DNA from 3 places in the Clostridium cellulovorans 743B genome. Region 1 is predicted to be linked to each of the others. Evidence: predicted binding sites of a transcription regulator. Region 1 holds the regulator's gene; each other region holds the start of a gene.
What was found. The regulator HrcA, encoded in region 1, represses chaperone genes, less so after heat shock. The targets are predictions, from matches to a motif close to TGTTAGCACTCNNNNNNNNNGAGTGCTAACA.
Positions count from the first base shown of each region.

Region 2: the regulator HrcA is predicted to act here: its motif matches at 1,928-1,958, upstream of groES (co-chaperone GroES).
Region 3: the regulator HrcA is predicted to act here: its motif matches at 2,320-2,350, upstream of htpG (molecular chaperone HtpG).

Region 1 covers NC_014393.1:1,738,493-1,744,083, forward strand. Annotated here, with positions in the region: gene lepA (translation elongation factor 4) at 1-351, shown strand, start outside; gene hemW (radical SAM family heme chaperone HemW) at 412-1,533, shown strand; gene hrcA (heat-inducible transcriptional repressor HrcA) at 1,741-2,772, shown strand; gene grpE (nucleotide exchange factor GrpE) at 2,762-3,376, shown strand; gene dnaK (molecular chaperone DnaK) at 3,393-5,237, shown strand; gene dnaJ (molecular chaperone DnaJ) at 5,345-5,591, shown strand, end outside.
Region 2 covers NC_014393.1:3,649,332-3,654,922, reverse strand. Annotated here, with positions in the region: gene CLOCEL_RS14875 (DeoR/GlpR family DNA-binding transcription regulator) at 1-17, shown strand, start outside; gene CLOCEL_RS14870 (ElyC/SanA/YdcF family protein) at 131-754, shown strand; gene CLOCEL_RS14865 (TIGR01906 family membrane protein) at 939-1,568, opposite strand; gene groES (co-chaperone GroES) at 1,994-2,281, shown strand; gene groL (chaperonin GroEL) at 2,344-3,966, shown strand; gene CLOCEL_RS14850 (prepilin peptidase) at 4,239-4,985, shown strand; gene CLOCEL_RS14845 (type IV pilin protein) at 5,134-5,586, shown strand.
Region 3 covers NC_014393.1:625,610-631,200, reverse strand. Annotated here, with positions in the region: gene htpG (molecular chaperone HtpG) at 411-2,291, opposite strand; gene CLOCEL_RS02660 (DJ-1/PfpI family protein) at 2,783-3,361, shown strand; gene CLOCEL_RS02655 (hypothetical protein) at 3,400-3,693, opposite strand; gene CLOCEL_RS22175 (matrixin family metalloprotease) at 3,753-3,920, opposite strand; gene CLOCEL_RS02650 (hypothetical protein) at 3,954-4,211, opposite strand; gene CLOCEL_RS22675 (hypothetical protein) at 4,212-4,352, opposite strand; gene CLOCEL_RS02645 (heavy-metal-associated domain-containing protein) at 4,743-4,949, opposite strand; gene CLOCEL_RS02640 (phosphatase PAP2 family protein) at 5,117-5,591, opposite strand, start outside.

The DNA of each region.
Region 1 (5,591 bases):
CTTGTTAAGCTTGATATACTTTTAAATGGAGATATAGTGGATGCATTATCCATGATTGTTCCAAAAGAAAGAGCGTATGCAAGAGGTCGTGGAATAGCTGAAAAATTAAAAGAAATAATTCCAAGACAAATGTTTGAAGTGCCTATACAGGCATCTGTTGGTTCAAAGGTAATTGCTAGAGAAACTGTAAAAGCTATGAGAAAAGACGTATTAGCTAAATGTTACGGTGGAGATATTACAAGAAAGAAGAAGTTGCTTGAAAAGCAAAAAGAAGGTAAGAAGAGAATGAGACAGGTAGGTTCTGTGGAAGTACCACAAGAAGCCTTCATGACTATACTAAAAATAGATTAAGATAAAAAAAACAGCCTCTATGGATAAACATAGAGGCTGTTAATTTTAGGAGGTTTTAACTTGAAGTCTTTATATATACATATTCCATTTTGTAAGAATAAATGCTTATATTGTGATTTTAAATCATTTGAAGGAAAAGAAAATCTTATGGAACAATACATAGATAGCTTGATAGTTGAGATGAGTCTTAGGGTTTCAGAGAAGGTACAAAATATTTTTATTGGTGGTGGAACACCTACCTTTCTAAAAGAAGAACATATAAAGAGTCTTGGAGAAGCTATAAAGAAGATTCAAAAGGCTGAGAATTATGAATTTACTGTTGAGGGGAATCCAGGTACTTTTACAAGGGAGAAGCTTCTATTGTTTAAAGACATGGGGGTAAATAGATTGTCTATAGGACTTCAAGCATGGCAAAATAGTCTCTTAAAGGTTTTAGGGAGAATTCACAATAATGACGAGTTTATAGCTAGTTACAAATTGGCTAGAGAAATTGGTTTTAATAATATAAATATCGATTTGATGTTTGGATTACCAAATCAGACAATAGATATGTGGATGGATACCTTAGAAAAAGTAGTAGATCTAAATCCAGAACATTTATCTATATATAGTTTAATCATTGAAGAAGGAACAAGTTTTTATGATTTAAATGAAAAGGGAAAATTACTTGTACCTACTGAAGAAGAAGAAAGAGAAATGTATAACAAGGCTAAAACTTTTTTAGAATCAAAAGGATATAAGCAATATGAAATATCAAATTATTCAAAGTTAGGAAGCGAATGTAAGCATAATTTAGTTTATTGGGAACTTAATGAATATATAGGTTGTGGTTCTGCAGCACATTCTTATATTGATGGCAAACGATATGAAAATCTATCTTGTATAGAAGAGTATATAGATGCAATAAAAGAAAAGGCTGAAGCTGTGAAAGAAGTAATAATAAATAGTGAAGAGGACAATATTGAGGAGTATATTTTCATGGGACTAAGAAAAATACAAGGTATTAGTTTGCAGGATTTTAAAAATAGATTTGGGAAAGATATAAATGAAATATATCCAGAGATTATAAATAGGCATAAATCCGCAGGTCTTCTTATAGTAAATGATGAGAATATAAGGCTCAGCGAGAACGGTATAGAGTTATCAAACATAGTAATGAGCGACTTTATTCTTACTGTTTAGTATGAAATTTAGAACAGAAATGAAAAAAAGAGAAAATGAAAGATTTAACTAGGAATTTGATGGTAGTTTAATATAATAAGAGTTAAATGGTTTTTTTTATAAAAATAGTGTTTTTAGTGATGTTGACAAAAAAATTTGGAGATGTTATTTTAAATACATAGTGATTAGCACTCGATAGAAGTGAGTGCTAATAATGAGGTGATGATTATGGATATGGACGAAAGAAAACTTAGAATTCTCCAGGCTATAATCGACGACTATATAAATACGGGAGAGCCTGTTGGATCAAGAACCTTATCAAAGAAATACAACTTAGGAATAAGTTCAGCTACAATAAGAAATGAAATGTCTGATTTAGAGGAGATGGGGTATTTAATTCAACTACATACATCCTCAGGAAGAATACCATCAGATAAAGCTTATAGGTTGTACGTAGACAAATTAATAGAAGTACCAAAGCTGACCATTGCAGAGGAGAGAGCTATAAAGAAATATATAGTTGATTCTGCTATGTATGAGGTAGATAAGGTTTTAAAATGTACAGCTTCGATTTTATCGAGCTTGACAGGTCTAGCCTCTATTGTCAATACACCTACAACTGAATTAAGTTATATAAAAGCTATAACACTACTTCCAGTAAATAAATCAAATGTTCTGCTTACAATAATAACTGATAGCGGAGTTATTAGACAAAAGGTTTTAAAGACCTTTCATGAGGTTAAAGATGACATCCTTACAGAACTTAATAATCTCATTAATACTTCATTAAAGGGTGCCACCATTGATGATATAACTCATAAGCTTATTTCAGAGCTTAAGGAAGGCTTTAGTGGGCACGAAGATATTTTTATGAGTTTACTTCAGAGTGTTATAGAAAGCCTCCAAGAAGTAGATTTATCTAAAGTATATATTGATGGGGCAGTGAATATTTTAAACTTCCCTGAATACCAAGACATTGCAAAAGCCAAAAGTATGCTAACATTTCTTGAAAATGAAGAAACATTGAAAAATTTATTGAAAATGAATGATAAGTTTTCAATTGTAATCGGTAGTGAAAATAATATTGAAGAAGCTCAAGGTTGCGCTATAATTACAACAACCTATGGAGTCAATGGAAGAACCCTTGGCACAATAGGATTAATAGGACCTACAAGAATGCAGTATTCAAAGGTAATATCTATTTTGAACAATACTGTAGATGAGTTAAATAAGGCGATTACTAAGAATTATGAAGAATAGAGGTGACCTTATGTCAGAAGAAAAAAATATAGATAAAGAAGAATTAAATGATGTAGAAGAAAACTTAGAAGAAGCACAGGTTAATGAGGATTTAGAATTCGAAGGTGTAAAAGAAGAAGCTGACGAAGCATCATCAGAATTTTTACAAAAGAGAATAAAGAAATTAGAAGAGGAAAATAAAAAGCTTTCAAATGAAGTTTCAGCTTATCAAGATAAGTTAACTAGACTTCAAGCAGAATTTCAAAATTATAAAACAAGAACTGCTAAAGAAAAAGAAGGTATCTTTACAGATGCTACTTTAGAAGTTTTAAAAGAAATGCTTCCTGTACTTGATAATTTAGAAAGAGCAGCAACAGTTGATGGAAGTATTGAAGATATAAAAAAGGGTATAGACATGACAGTAAAGCAATTCCAGAATGCTTTAGTAAAATTGAATGTAGAAGAAATTCCAACATCAGAAGGTTTTGACCCAAATCATCATGAAGCTGTTATGCATATACAAGATGATAATTATGGTGAAAATGAAATTACAGAAGTATTCCTCAAGGGTTATAAAAGAGGAGATAAAGTATTAAGACATAGTATGGTGAAAGTTGCTAACTAACAAGGAGGAGAAATAAATGGCAAAGGTAATAGGTATCGATTTAGGAACAACAAATTCATGTGTAGCGGTAATGGAAGGTGGAGAACCAGTAGTTATAGCTAACGCTGAAGGTGCAAGAACAACACCATCAGTAGTATCTTTCCAAAAAGATGGAGAAAGACTTGTAGGTCAAGTTGCAAAAAGACAATCAATAACTAACCCAGATAAGACAATAATTTCAATAAAAAGACATATGGGAACTAACCATTTAACTAAAATAGATGATAAAGAATACACACCACAAGAAATATCAGCTATGATACTTCAAAAGTTAAAAGCAGATGCTGAGAGCTATTTAGGTGAAAAAGTAACTCAAGCTGTAATAACAGTACCAGCTTACTTTAACGATAGCGAAAGACAAGCAACAAAGGATGCAGGAAAAATCGCAGGATTAGAAGTTTTAAGAATAATCAATGAGCCAACAGCAGCATCATTAGCTTATGGTATAGATAAAACTGAAATCAGTCAAAAGATATTTGTTTATGACTTAGGTGGTGGTACATTCGACGTATCTATCCTTGAACTTGGAGATGGTATATTCGAAGTTAAATCAACTAACGGAGATACTCGCCTTGGTGGAGATGACTTTGACCAAAAGATCATAGATCATATAGCTGAAACATTCAAAAACGAATATGGCATTGATTTAAGAAACGATAAGATGGCACTTCAAAGATTAAAAGAAGCTGCAGAAAAAGCTAAGATTGAATTATCATCATCAATGCAAACAAACATCAATCTACCATTCATCACAGCTGATGCTACAGGTCCAAAACATATAGATATGGACTTAACAAGAGCTAAGTTCAACGAATTAACTCACGATTTAGTTCAAAGAACATTAACTCCAATGCAAAAAGCTTTAGACGACGCTAAGATGAATATAAATCAAATAGATAAAGTAATATTAGTTGGTGGTTCAACAAGAATTCCTGCTGTTGTTGAAGCTGTTAAGAACTTCACTGGAAAAGAACCATCAAAGGGTATCAACCCAGACGAAGCTGTTGCAGTAGGTGCGGCAATCCAAGCTGGAGTTTTAACTGGAGATGTTAAAGACGTTGTATTATTAGACGTTACACCATTAACTCTTGGAATAGAAACAATGGGTGGAATAGCTACACCATTAATCGAAAGAAATACAACAATACCAACAAGAAAGAGCCAAACTTTCTCAACTGCAGCAGATAACCAAACTTCAGTTGAAATCAACATTGTTCAAGGTGAAAGACAAATGGCTGCTGATAACAAGAGTCTTGGAAGATTCACTCTAAGCGGTATTGCACCAGCTCCAAGAGGAATTCCTCAAATCGAAGTTACTTTTGATATAGATGCTAACGGTATAGTTAACGTTACTGCAAAAGATAAAGCAACTGGAAAAGAAGCTAATATCACAATAACTGCATCAACTAACTTAAGCGATGATGAAATCGATAAGGCAGTAAAAGAAGCAGAAAGATTTGCAGAAGAAGATAAGAAGAGAAAAGAAGCTATCGAAGTTAAGAACAATGCAGATCAATTAATATACCAAACAGAAAAAGCTTTAACTGATCTTGCAGAAAAGGTTACTGAAGAAGAAAAGACTAAAGTTCAAGACAAGATTGAAGACCTTAAAAAGGTAAAAGATGGAGAAGATTTAGAAGCTATTAAAGCGGCTACAGAAGCATTAACTCAAGAATTCTATGCTTTATCAACTAAATTATATCAACAAGCAGGTGGCGAAGGTCAACCAGGACCAGATATGGGAGACTTTAACCAAGGAGCTCAAGGACAAAAGGATGATAATGTAGTTGACGCAGACTTTAAAGTAGACGATAATAAATAAGATGATTAGATGGGGAGGGGAGTATTCTCTTCCCTATTTTAAGGCATCTGAAATTAATTAAATTCTTTTATGATGTCGAAAGAAACTTTTATAGGTGGTGAAGATACTTGGCTAGTAAGGATTACTATGGTGTTCTCGGTTTAGAAAAGGGAGCAAGTGATGACGAGATAAAGAGTGCCTTTAGAAAAATGGCAGTTAAATATCATCCAGATAGAAATCAGGGAGATAAAGAAGCAGAAGAAAAATTTAAAGAAATAAATGAAGCATATCAAGTACTATCAGACCCAGAGAAAAAGGCTAGATACGATCAATTTGGTTCAGCAGATCCTCAAGATTTTGGAGGCTTTGGTGGCG
Region 2 (5,591 bases), 1.9 Mb from region 1:
TAGCGAGAGAAACTTAAAATGATTCCAGTTTTTTCGTTTTAATGTTTTTTAGACTACGATGCTTTATTAGAAAAAAATTAAAGCTCTATAGCTGTATGATATATGTATAAAAAGGGATGGTTTATGTTTTATGAAGGAAATTAAAATGAAATTTATAGATGATATTTCTGATTTTATATTTTTAGAAGACAAAATAGAGAGATCAGATATTATTTTTATTCCAGGAGGGTCTCATCCTGAACTAGGTGAATATGCCGCTGAATTATGGAAACAAGGGTTATCGTCTCTTATAATGCCTTCAGGTGGCGTAAGTATCAAAAGTGGAAAGTTTGCTGGAGTAAAATCTAAGAAAGATTTGTATAATAAGGATTACAAAAGTGATTGTGAATTTCTGGTGGATGTACTGATTACAAATGGCGTTGCAGAAAACTCAATTTTATGGGAAGACAAATCTTCTTGGACAAAGGAAAACGCAACTTTTTCAAGAAAGGTAGCTGATGATAGCAAGTTGGAAATTAAAAAAGCTATTCTCTGTTGTAAATCATTCCATGCTAGAAGAGTGCTTATGTGTTATCAGTTGGCATTTCCAGAAGTGAAGTTCTATATTCAGCCTATTCCCTATTATGAAGGTGAAATTCTTATATCAAAAAATAGTTGGTATAAAACTGAAGTTGGTATTAATAGGGTATTAGGAGAATTACAAAGATGTGGAAATCAATTTAATGAAGATATCATAAAGTTAAAGGAAGAGTAATGACCTAATAAAAAATGTTAACAGGTAATGGTGAGAAAGTATTTTAACGAAATTTTTTAGGAAAGTACCCCATAAAAAATATACAACCCTCTAGTTATCAGTGTAATACATGCTGATATAGAGGGTTAAATTAATTTGGTTATGTAGAATGCATAAAACTAACTTTTTTCAAAAATTTATAGTGCTAGCTTTTGTTTTTCGTTAATCTAAGAATTGTTAGTGTTATCAATGAGAAAGTTAAGGATAATGCTAAAATACCAATGGCACAATCCATAAAAAATTCCTGTGGAAGGATTTCAATTATGGGGTCAGTTACGGGATCTAATATCCAATTATCATTATTAAAAGCTAATTTGTGAAAAACCACAAAAATTTTATCAAAAGACAGTATAAAGGTAGTTACTAAAAGTATACTAAAGCCTATAATACTATAAGCAGAATACTTAAGAAAATTAAGCTTTCTTGGTCGCCTCATAACAGCCAAGGTGATAGTTACAGCTATCAAAATAGCTGTAGTGTATTTACAATAGTTAAATACATTTCGCACATCGGCAAAGTGTTGACTTCCTGATGGTGATGAATCTAAGGAAGGGGGATCGAATTCCTTTATACTATTGTTATTTATAAAATTTATGGTGTAATTATAATTTTCTTTAATTTCATCTATCGAAAGCGTTGTTGAGTTTACAATATCATATTGTACAATATCATAGTAATAAATATATTTTGTATTTAGTATAGCTAAAGAGGATAAGATTATTATTACTATGGTTAGGGATATAGTCATTATTGTATCTAATATTTTATTTGTCATTTAGCAGCTCCTTTGATTTAAGAGTTTAAGCTTATTAATATAAATTTTTTCTTAATAAACTTTATATTTTTATTATGTTTGAATTAATTTGGTTTTATTGTGCATAGAAGTAATAGTAGATAAAATATCATAAATGAGTTAAAGCATTAATAAATGGTGTACATGATTAAAAAAATTATAAATGGTTATATTTATAGTGTCTATAATATATTATAGACGAAATTTTAAGAAAAATAGAGATATTCCAAGTAAATATCTTATAAATTAAAGTATTTTCAGATAATTTACAAATTTAAATACATTTTTTATGAAATTAATCTTGATAATAATTAGAATATTAAGTATTATAAAAGTATAAATATTAGCACTCTATCAAGATGAGTGCTAACAACAAAATACATAATAAATTTAGGAGGGGTTTTATAATGAAACTTAGACCATTAGGCGACAGAGTAGTAATCAAGAGAGTTGAAGCAGAAGAAACTACAAAAGGCGGAATTATACTAACGGCTTCAGCGAAGGAAAAACCTCAGATGGCTGAAGTTATAGCAGCTGGTCCAGGAGGCGTAATTGACGGACACGAAGTTAAAATGGAATTAAAAGTGGGAGACAAAGTATTGTTCTCAAAATACTCTGGAAATGAAATAAAGTTTGAAGGTGAAGAATTCATTATTCTATCACAAAGAGAGATATTAGCAGTAGTTGAAAAATAAATTGTTAGAAACAATGTTAAAGTAAGTTGATAAAAAACATGTTAGATCAGGAGGAATAATAAATGGCAAAGCAAATTTTATTAGGCGAAGAAGCTAGAAGAGCTATGCAAAGAGGGGTAGATATCTTAGCTGATACGGTTAAGGTTACACTTGGACCAAAAGGAAGAAATGTAGTATTAGATAAAAAATTTGGATCACCATTAATAACTAATGATGGAGTTTCAATAGCAAGAGAAATAGAGTTAGAAGATCCATATGAAAATATGGGAGCTCAACTAGTAAAGGAAGTTGCTACAAAGACTAATGATGTAGCAGGAGATGGTACAACTACAGCAACGCTTTTAGCTCAAGCTATAATCAGAGAAGGGCTTAAAAACGTAACAGCAGGGGCAAATCCTATGTTAATAAGACAAGGAATCAGAAAAGCTGTTAATGCTACTGTAGAAGAACTTCAAAAGATTTCTAAACCAATAAACGGAAAAGAAGATATCACTAGAGTTGCGTCTATATCTGCAGCTGATGAAGAAGTCGGACAATTAATTGCTGACGCTATGGATAAAGTAGGTAACGAAGGTGTTATAACTATAGAAGAATCAAAATCTATGGGAACTGAATTAGATGTAGTTGAAGGAATGCAATTTGATAGAGGCTATTTAAGTCCATATATGGTTACAGATTCAGAGAAAATGGAAGCATTACTTGAGAATCCATATATTTTAATTACAGACAAGAAAATAGGAAGTATTCAAGAAATTCTTCCTATACTAGAACAAATTGTTCAACAAGGAAAGAAACTTCTTATCGTTGCTGAAGATATTGAAAGTGAAGCTTTAGCTACTCTAGTTGTTAATAAACTAAGAGGAACTTTCACTTGTGTTGGAGTAAAAGCTCCAGGCTTTGGTGATAGAAGAAAAGAGATGCTTCAAGATATAGCTATCTTAACCGGTGGTCAAGTAATATCTGAAGAATTAGGCATAGAATTAAAAGATGCTGAAATTTCAATGCTTGGTAGTGCAGAAAGTGTTAAAATCACTAAAGAATACACTACAATAGTTAATGGAAAAGGTACAAAAGCAAACATAGATGAAAGAATTCACCAAATAAAAGCTCAAATCGAAGAGACTACTTCAGATTTTGATAGAGAAAAACTTCAAGAAAGATTAGCTAAATTATCTGGTGGTGTAGCTGTAATTAAGGTTGGAGCTGCAACAGAAACTGAACTTAAGGAAAGAAAGCTAAGAATAGAAGATGCTCTTGCAGCTACAAAAGCAGCTGTAGAAGAAGGTATAGTACCTGGTGGTGGTACAGCTTATATAAATGCAATGAAGGTTGTTGAAACTTTAAAAGATGAAAACAATGAAGTTCAACTTGGTATAAATATAATAAGAAGATCTTTAGAAGAACCAGTAAGACAAATTGCTGCAAATGCAGGTCTTGAAGGTTCAGTAATTATAGAAAACATTAAGAATAAAGAAACTGGATTTGGTTATGATGCATTGCGTGAACAATATGTAGATATGATCAAGAGTGGAATTGTAGATCCAACTAAGGTTACAAGATCAGCTCTTCAAAATGCAGCATCTGTAGCATCATCTTTCTTAACAACAGAAGGTATAGTAGCGGATATTCCAGAAAAAACTCCAGCACCTCCAATGGGTGGAATGGGAATGGATGGAATGTACTAAAAATAAATATGAAAGCAAGGCTAGAAATAGCCTTGTTTTTTTATTCTTTAATTGATATAAGTTTTAAAACTGTTTATACATTTAGTAAGAATATCAGCAGTATAATCTATATATGAATATCAGTATTAAAACTATTGGAGAATATTTATACTTTTCAAATGCTAAGAATTCCATAAGGAAATAAATTGCAAACAAAGTTGTGGAATGGTTTATTTATGTGGTAATTAGTCAATGATATTAATGTATGTAAAATTAGTAAATAGGGAGTATATATGATAGTTTTAATAGTTTTAGGTTTTATAATAGGAAGTTTTTTGAACGTATGCGTATGTAGAATTCCATTAGGTGAATCTATAGTTTATCCAGCTTCAAGTTGTAGAAGTTGTTCAGAAAAGATAAAAGTCTTTGATCTTATACCAATATTAAGCTATTTGGTCTTGAAAGGAAGATGCAGAACTTGTGGTGAGAAAATTTCTATTAGATATCCCTTAATTGAGTTGTTAAATGGATGCTTATTCGGATTAATATATTGGAGATATGGTCTTAATCTTGTGTCTATAAAGTTCATTATAATGATAGAATTCCTAATTGTAATAGCGTTAATTGATTACGATACTAAATATGTTTACTCTAAAAATACTTATAGTGGAATGGGGATAGGATTAATTTTAGATATTTATTTGCAGGCTTTTAATAAGATATGCATAATAGATTATTTACTTGGATTACTTTTGGGTATTGTAACCATTGGAACTATAGTTGCAGTAACTAAGGCTATGGGAGCTGGAGATATAGAGATTTCTGCATTGATTGGAATTTTTGTAGGATGGAAACTAATGTTGCTAACAATCTTCTTTTCTTTGGTTATCGGTTCAGTTATCTCTATAATATTAGTAATTAGCAATAGGAGAGGATTAAAAGATGAGATAGCCTTTGGTCCTTATCTGGCAATGGGCTCAATTATATCCTGTTTGTACGGAACGCATATTATTGATTTTTACTTAAAAACAGTAATGTAAGTAGAACTAAATTTAATAAATTAGATATAGATCTTTTAGTGTTGAGGTTACATTAGAAGGGTATATGGTTATTTAAATATCAGTAAACCTTATAAAGAAGCTTTATTGAGACATATGGTATAGAAAAATAATAGGAGGAGTATATATAATGCAAGGAAAAACAGGCAAGGAAAGAAAAGGATTTACGCTTATTGAACTTATTATCGTATTAGCTGTTATGGCTATTATAGCAAGTATAGCCATACCAAATTTTGTTTCAGTAAGAGATAATTCAAAGCGTAAAGCAGATGCACAAAGCTGTGAAACCATAAAAAGAATGATGATTTCAGAAGTGGTTGAAGGAAGTATTAATGATGGAGATACCTTTACTTATTTACCAAGTGGTCCAACTTTGACTGATACTAATAATACACTTTCGACTAATACGGAAGCTTTATTGGCTAAAGAATTAAAGGATGTAAAGAAGCCTCAATTTAAAAATCCAATCGAGGACACAAATGGAGATGGAGAGTATACAGAGGTAACCGGTGCAGGAGTTAGTGCTCCAACTGTATATACTATTATTATTTCTAGTGGTAATGTACAAGTAAAAACTTCTTAAAAATA
Region 3 (5,591 bases), 1.1 Mb from region 1:
AAACTTTTACTTGATAATTACTACATAAGCGAACCATATTCACACCATAAATGTGATTTAACTTGCTCCTTAATTGTTACAAATACACCCCTATTTATTCCTTTAAGATATTATCCCCATTCGATGTCTTGCTTTATAAAAAATATTATAAATAAATTTCTTATAGTCAAATTACACTTTTTATAAACATATTATTATATAATATTATCATAATTCAAAACAGAAACCAAATTTTTTGTAAGTTTTTGCAAGAAAAAAGAATCTTCCTAAGAAGATTCTTTCTCATTACACATACTTTTTTAATTAAAATCACATTATTCTTAAAAACACATTAAGAGATTTTTTTAGCCTATATAAACTTATAAGAATAAAAAACTGTAAGTAACCTCATATACACAATACAAGCTTCTTTATTTCATTATTTTGCAAATGTTATTTGTAAACTCTACTGGGTCATTTATTGGTAATCCTTCAATAAGAAGTGCTTGATTATATAGTAAATTTGTATATAGTTCTAACTTATCCTTATCATTTTCGTTTGCTTCTTTTAATGCCTTAAATACATCATGATTTATATTTATTTCAAGTATTTTATCTGCTTTTACATGTTCACTATTAGGCATAGCATTTAGAACTTTTTCCATTTCAATAGAAAGGTCACCATCGTTAGTTAAACATACTGGATGATTTTTTAGCCTTTTCGATGATCTTACAGCCTTAATTTTATCTGATAGAATTTCTTTCATGCTATCAAATAGTTCTTTACTTTCTTTTTCTTCAGCTTCAGAAGTTTTATCATTTTCTTCTGGCTCTATACCTAAATCACCACTTGAAACTGATTTAAATTCTTTTTCTTTATATTGCATTATCATCTTTATTGCAAATTCATCTACATCATCAGTAAAGTATAAAATTTCATAACCTTTATCTAATACAACTTCTGTTTGTGGAAGCTTTTCAATTCTTTCAACTGATTCTCCTGTAGCATAGTAAATATACTTTTGATCTTCTGGCATTCTAGAAACATATTCTTCTAAGGAAACCATCTTCTTTTCTTTTGAAGAATAGAACAATAATAAGTCTTGTAATACTTCTTTATTGCTTCCAAAATCGCTATAGATACCATATTTTAATTGTCTTCCGAAAGATTCAAAGAACTTTTCATAGCTTTCTCTTTCGTTTTTAATCATATCTTCTAATTCATTCTTAATCTTAGTCTTTATGTTTTTAGCTATTAATTTTAATTGTCTATCATGTTGAAGAATTTCTCTAGAAATGTTAAGAGATAAATCTTCTGAATCAACTATTCCTTTTACAAAACCAAAGTAATCAGGAATTAATTCTCCACATTTATTCATAATCATAACGCCATTTGAATAAAGTTCTAAGCCCTTTTCATATTCTTTTGTGTAGAAATCATATGGCATTTTTTCTGGGATGTATAAGATTGCATTATAACTTACAGCTCCATCAACACTTATATGAATATGTTTTAGTGGTTTATCAAAACCATAGTGTTTTTCAGAATAGAAGCTATCGTAATCTTCATCCTTTAATTCATTCTTATTTTTTTTCCATATTGGAACCATGCTGTTTACAGTTTGCTCTTCTTTGTATTCTTCATATTCTTTATCAGAGCCTTCTTTTAATCTATTCTTAGTTACTTCCATCTTGATTGGGTATCTTATAAAATCAGAGTATTTTTTAATTATAGATTTTAATCTATATTCTTCTAGATATTCATCATAGTTTTCATCCTCTGTATTAGCTTTAATTTTAAGAGTTATTTCTGTTCCTACGGTATCTTTTTCGCAAGCTTCTATAGTATATCCATCAACCCCTTGAGATTCCCATTTATAAGCGCTATCACTTCCAAAAGCTTTACTTACTACAGTTACAGTTTCCGCTACCATAAATGCAGAATAAAAACCAACACCAAATTGTCCTATTATATCGTAACCATCTTTAAGTTCATTTTCCTTTTTAAATTTTAAAGAGCCACTTTTTGCAATAACTCCAAGGTTCTCGTCAAGGTCTTCTTTTGTCATACCTATACCAGTATCGGAAATCTTAAGTATTCTATTTTCTCTATCCGCTTCTACTCTTATATAGTAGTTTTCTTTATCAAAGCTCACTGATTCATCTGTTAAAGCTTTATAGTAAATCTTATCAATTGCATCACTAGCATTCGAAATGAGCTCTCTTAAAAAAATCTCCCTATGTGTGTAAATTGAATTAATCATAAGATCAAGAAGTCTCTTAGACTCAGCTTTAAATTGTTTTGTCTCCATAATATAAATTCTCCCTTCAAGCTTCTTTTGTTAGCACTCCTAATCGCTGAGTGCTAACACCATAGTTTTTATATATCATATTTTGAAATTAAGGTCAATATTTTTTGTAGTCTATTTTAAGGCTTTTATTGCTACTTTTCTATATTTTTCCCATTATAGCTTCGATTATTTCACTTACTTTGTATGGCTACCACAGGACTATATATAGCCACCTTTTAGCTTGTTCATTTAATTTATTAACATACTATCAACATTATTCTTAAAGTTTACATACAAGTAAACTTTTCATCAGTTCATAAATATATTCGGTTCAATATAATCTAAAAAAACTGTGTAACTTAAATAATATTATACCCAACTATGGCCACCAATCTTGCAGTTAACCTTAATATATATAGAAAATTATTACCATCGCATTAATGTATTAATAATGTTTTTATGTTATATTATACCTATGATTCAATAATATTTATTTGAAGGAGGAATAATAAATGTCGATGAAAATTCTTATGTTACTAGGAGATTATGTGGAAGATTATGAAGTAATGGTTCCTTTCCAAGCGCTTCAGATGGTAGGCTTCACTGTAGACACTGTTTGTCCTGATAAAAAAGCTGGAGATATAATAAGAACTGCTATACATGACTTTGAAGGAGATCAAACTTATAGTGAAAAGAGAGGTCACAATTTTGCACTTAATACTGACTTTAACAGCATTAACCTTTCTGATTATGTCGCTCTTGTAATTCCTGGTGGTCGAGCACCTGAATATATACGTTTAAATAAAAGAGTAATTGAAATAGTTAAAACTTTTGCTAATGACAATAAACCAATAGCTGCCATTTGTCATGGTATTCAAGTACTTACTGCTGCCGATGTAATCAAGGGTAAAACTATCAGTGCATATCCAGCCTTAGAACCTGATGTACTCATGGTAGGTGGTACTTACATTAACCTAGAGTTTGACCAGGCTCACGTGGATGGAAACTTTATTACTGCACCTGCATGGCCTGCTCATCCTCAGTGGTTAGCTAAATTCTTAGAGGTATTAGGCGTAAAGATATCCTTATAAGATAAAAAGAGCCAGCATAAAATGCATATACATGGATTTTATGCTAGCCTTTTTATATCTCCTTCGATTATAACATTGGAATCCTTGACTAATTCATCAAAGCTTTCAAATGTTCTAATAACATCTTGGGTAGTTTTTATTATTAAACTGTCGTAATTTTTATCATTGTTAACCTTGTCGTCATCGTTACCAATCTCTAGTGGTTCTGATTTAGAAACTTCATTTTCTACAACAGTATTATTACTCTGAGCTTCTTTTTTCTCTCCATTACTACAACCCATTAAAGAAAAGATTAAGATTGATCCTAAGGATATTGTTAATGCTTTCTTCATAATATCAAAATATGTAGAATAACTATATATTCTTCCCCCCTTTTGATTTTATTCTTATATTAGTTATATAGATAATTTATTCCATTACAATCATCTGCAGATGGCCCTATTACTAGTCTTCTATCTAATTGACACATAATTGAGAACATATTTATATTATGCTTTAATCCCATTGCATGTCCAAATTCATGCGCAATTACAGCTTGTCTTAGCTGTGGAAGAGACAAGCCATTGTATCCATTAGGGAAATTTTGTATTACCTAGTTAAACCCATTAGGATTTAATCTAATAGTTGTCCATCCCCAATTTTGATTTGGAGGTCCCCACTCTGCCGGGGATTGTACATTATTACCGTATACATAAAAAGATGTCAATCCTAATGTATCTTGATCATTAGCAAACCTGCTTGTCTCATAATATGCATCAAATACGCTGTCAGGTTTATTTCCTGTCTGTGCTATAGAAATTGGAGTTGTAACCCCTGGATTCGATGTAGTATTAACCCAACTACTTACCACTTAGGATGCTAGACCTGCAAATCCTACAGCTGTTGAATCAATATAATAATACCTATTTGCATATCCATAATTACCTACACCTCCATTTAATTTATAGTTGTTAAATGTATTGTATGCATATGTTGGAGTCATATTTAACATAAACGTTACAAAAAAGTAACTAAAGTTAAACTAAATGTTCTTTTTTTCATATTTTCTTTTCATTTCTGCACTTTTCTGTGAAGATACTTTAAATTATTCATTTTTTTGATTCTACCATTTTTTTGTATAAATTTAAGCATATTGCTTAGCAAGTTCTCAACTTATATCTCTTTCTAAAATAGCAAAATTAATCCCCATAATCTCCTCACAGAAATTATTCAAGAAATCAGCTTGACTTATACTCAGTAGGGAACTATTCTTCTACTTATTTCAAAGATGACCTCTAGTTGTGATATCATTACTTATTAGACAGTATACAACCACATTTTTATATAAACAAAGGCACTCCCTATTGGGAATGCCTTTATTATAACAAACATGTTATAGCCGCTAGCTTTCTATTATATTTCCAGTTCTTTCTATAGCATTTCTTATTTCATCAGTTGTAGCAGGATTCTTGTATATTACCTCGATACTTCCTCTAGCCGCATCTATACAAACCTTATTCACTCCATCAAGATCCTCAAGAGCATTTCTCACTTGAGTTTTCATATTTTCATTTGCTAAACCTTTGACTAAATAGTGTTCTCTTTGCATACTAATTCCTCCTTATACTCACAATAATATAATCATTTTATAACGGATATTACCGTTGAGTTGCAATACTAATTGGATTATTGTTAGTATATGTAGTATGTCCAAAATGCTTTTATTTAATTCTATTCTAAAAGCAATTAGGAATTAACAACTTACTGAAGTAGGTACTATAAATTGCTTGATAATCCGATGTTTTTCTTTTTATCTAAATTCTTAACTACCGTAAGTACTATTAAAGCCGCTGTAGTTCCTAAAATCATTCCTCCTAGAACATCAGTAGGATAATGAACACATAAGTATAATCTAGAGAATGCTATTAAAACTGCGAAAGTATAAATCCCTATTTGATATTTTTTAAAATAATGTGAAAGAATCATTGCTGATGCAAAAGCTGCCGTAGTGTGTCCTGAAGGAAACGAATATGATGATGGCTTTTTCACTATAAGTTCAAATCCAGATGGTCTTGGTCGTTGTACTAAATTTTTTAATAATCCTTCTCCCAATAATGCGCCTAATAATAAAGCAGATAACATTACTAGTCCTATTTTCCTATACTTTTTACTGATAGCTAATAAAATTCCTATTACAATCCATATAATCCCTACATTACCCAATGCAGATATTGCAATCATCAGCTTGTCC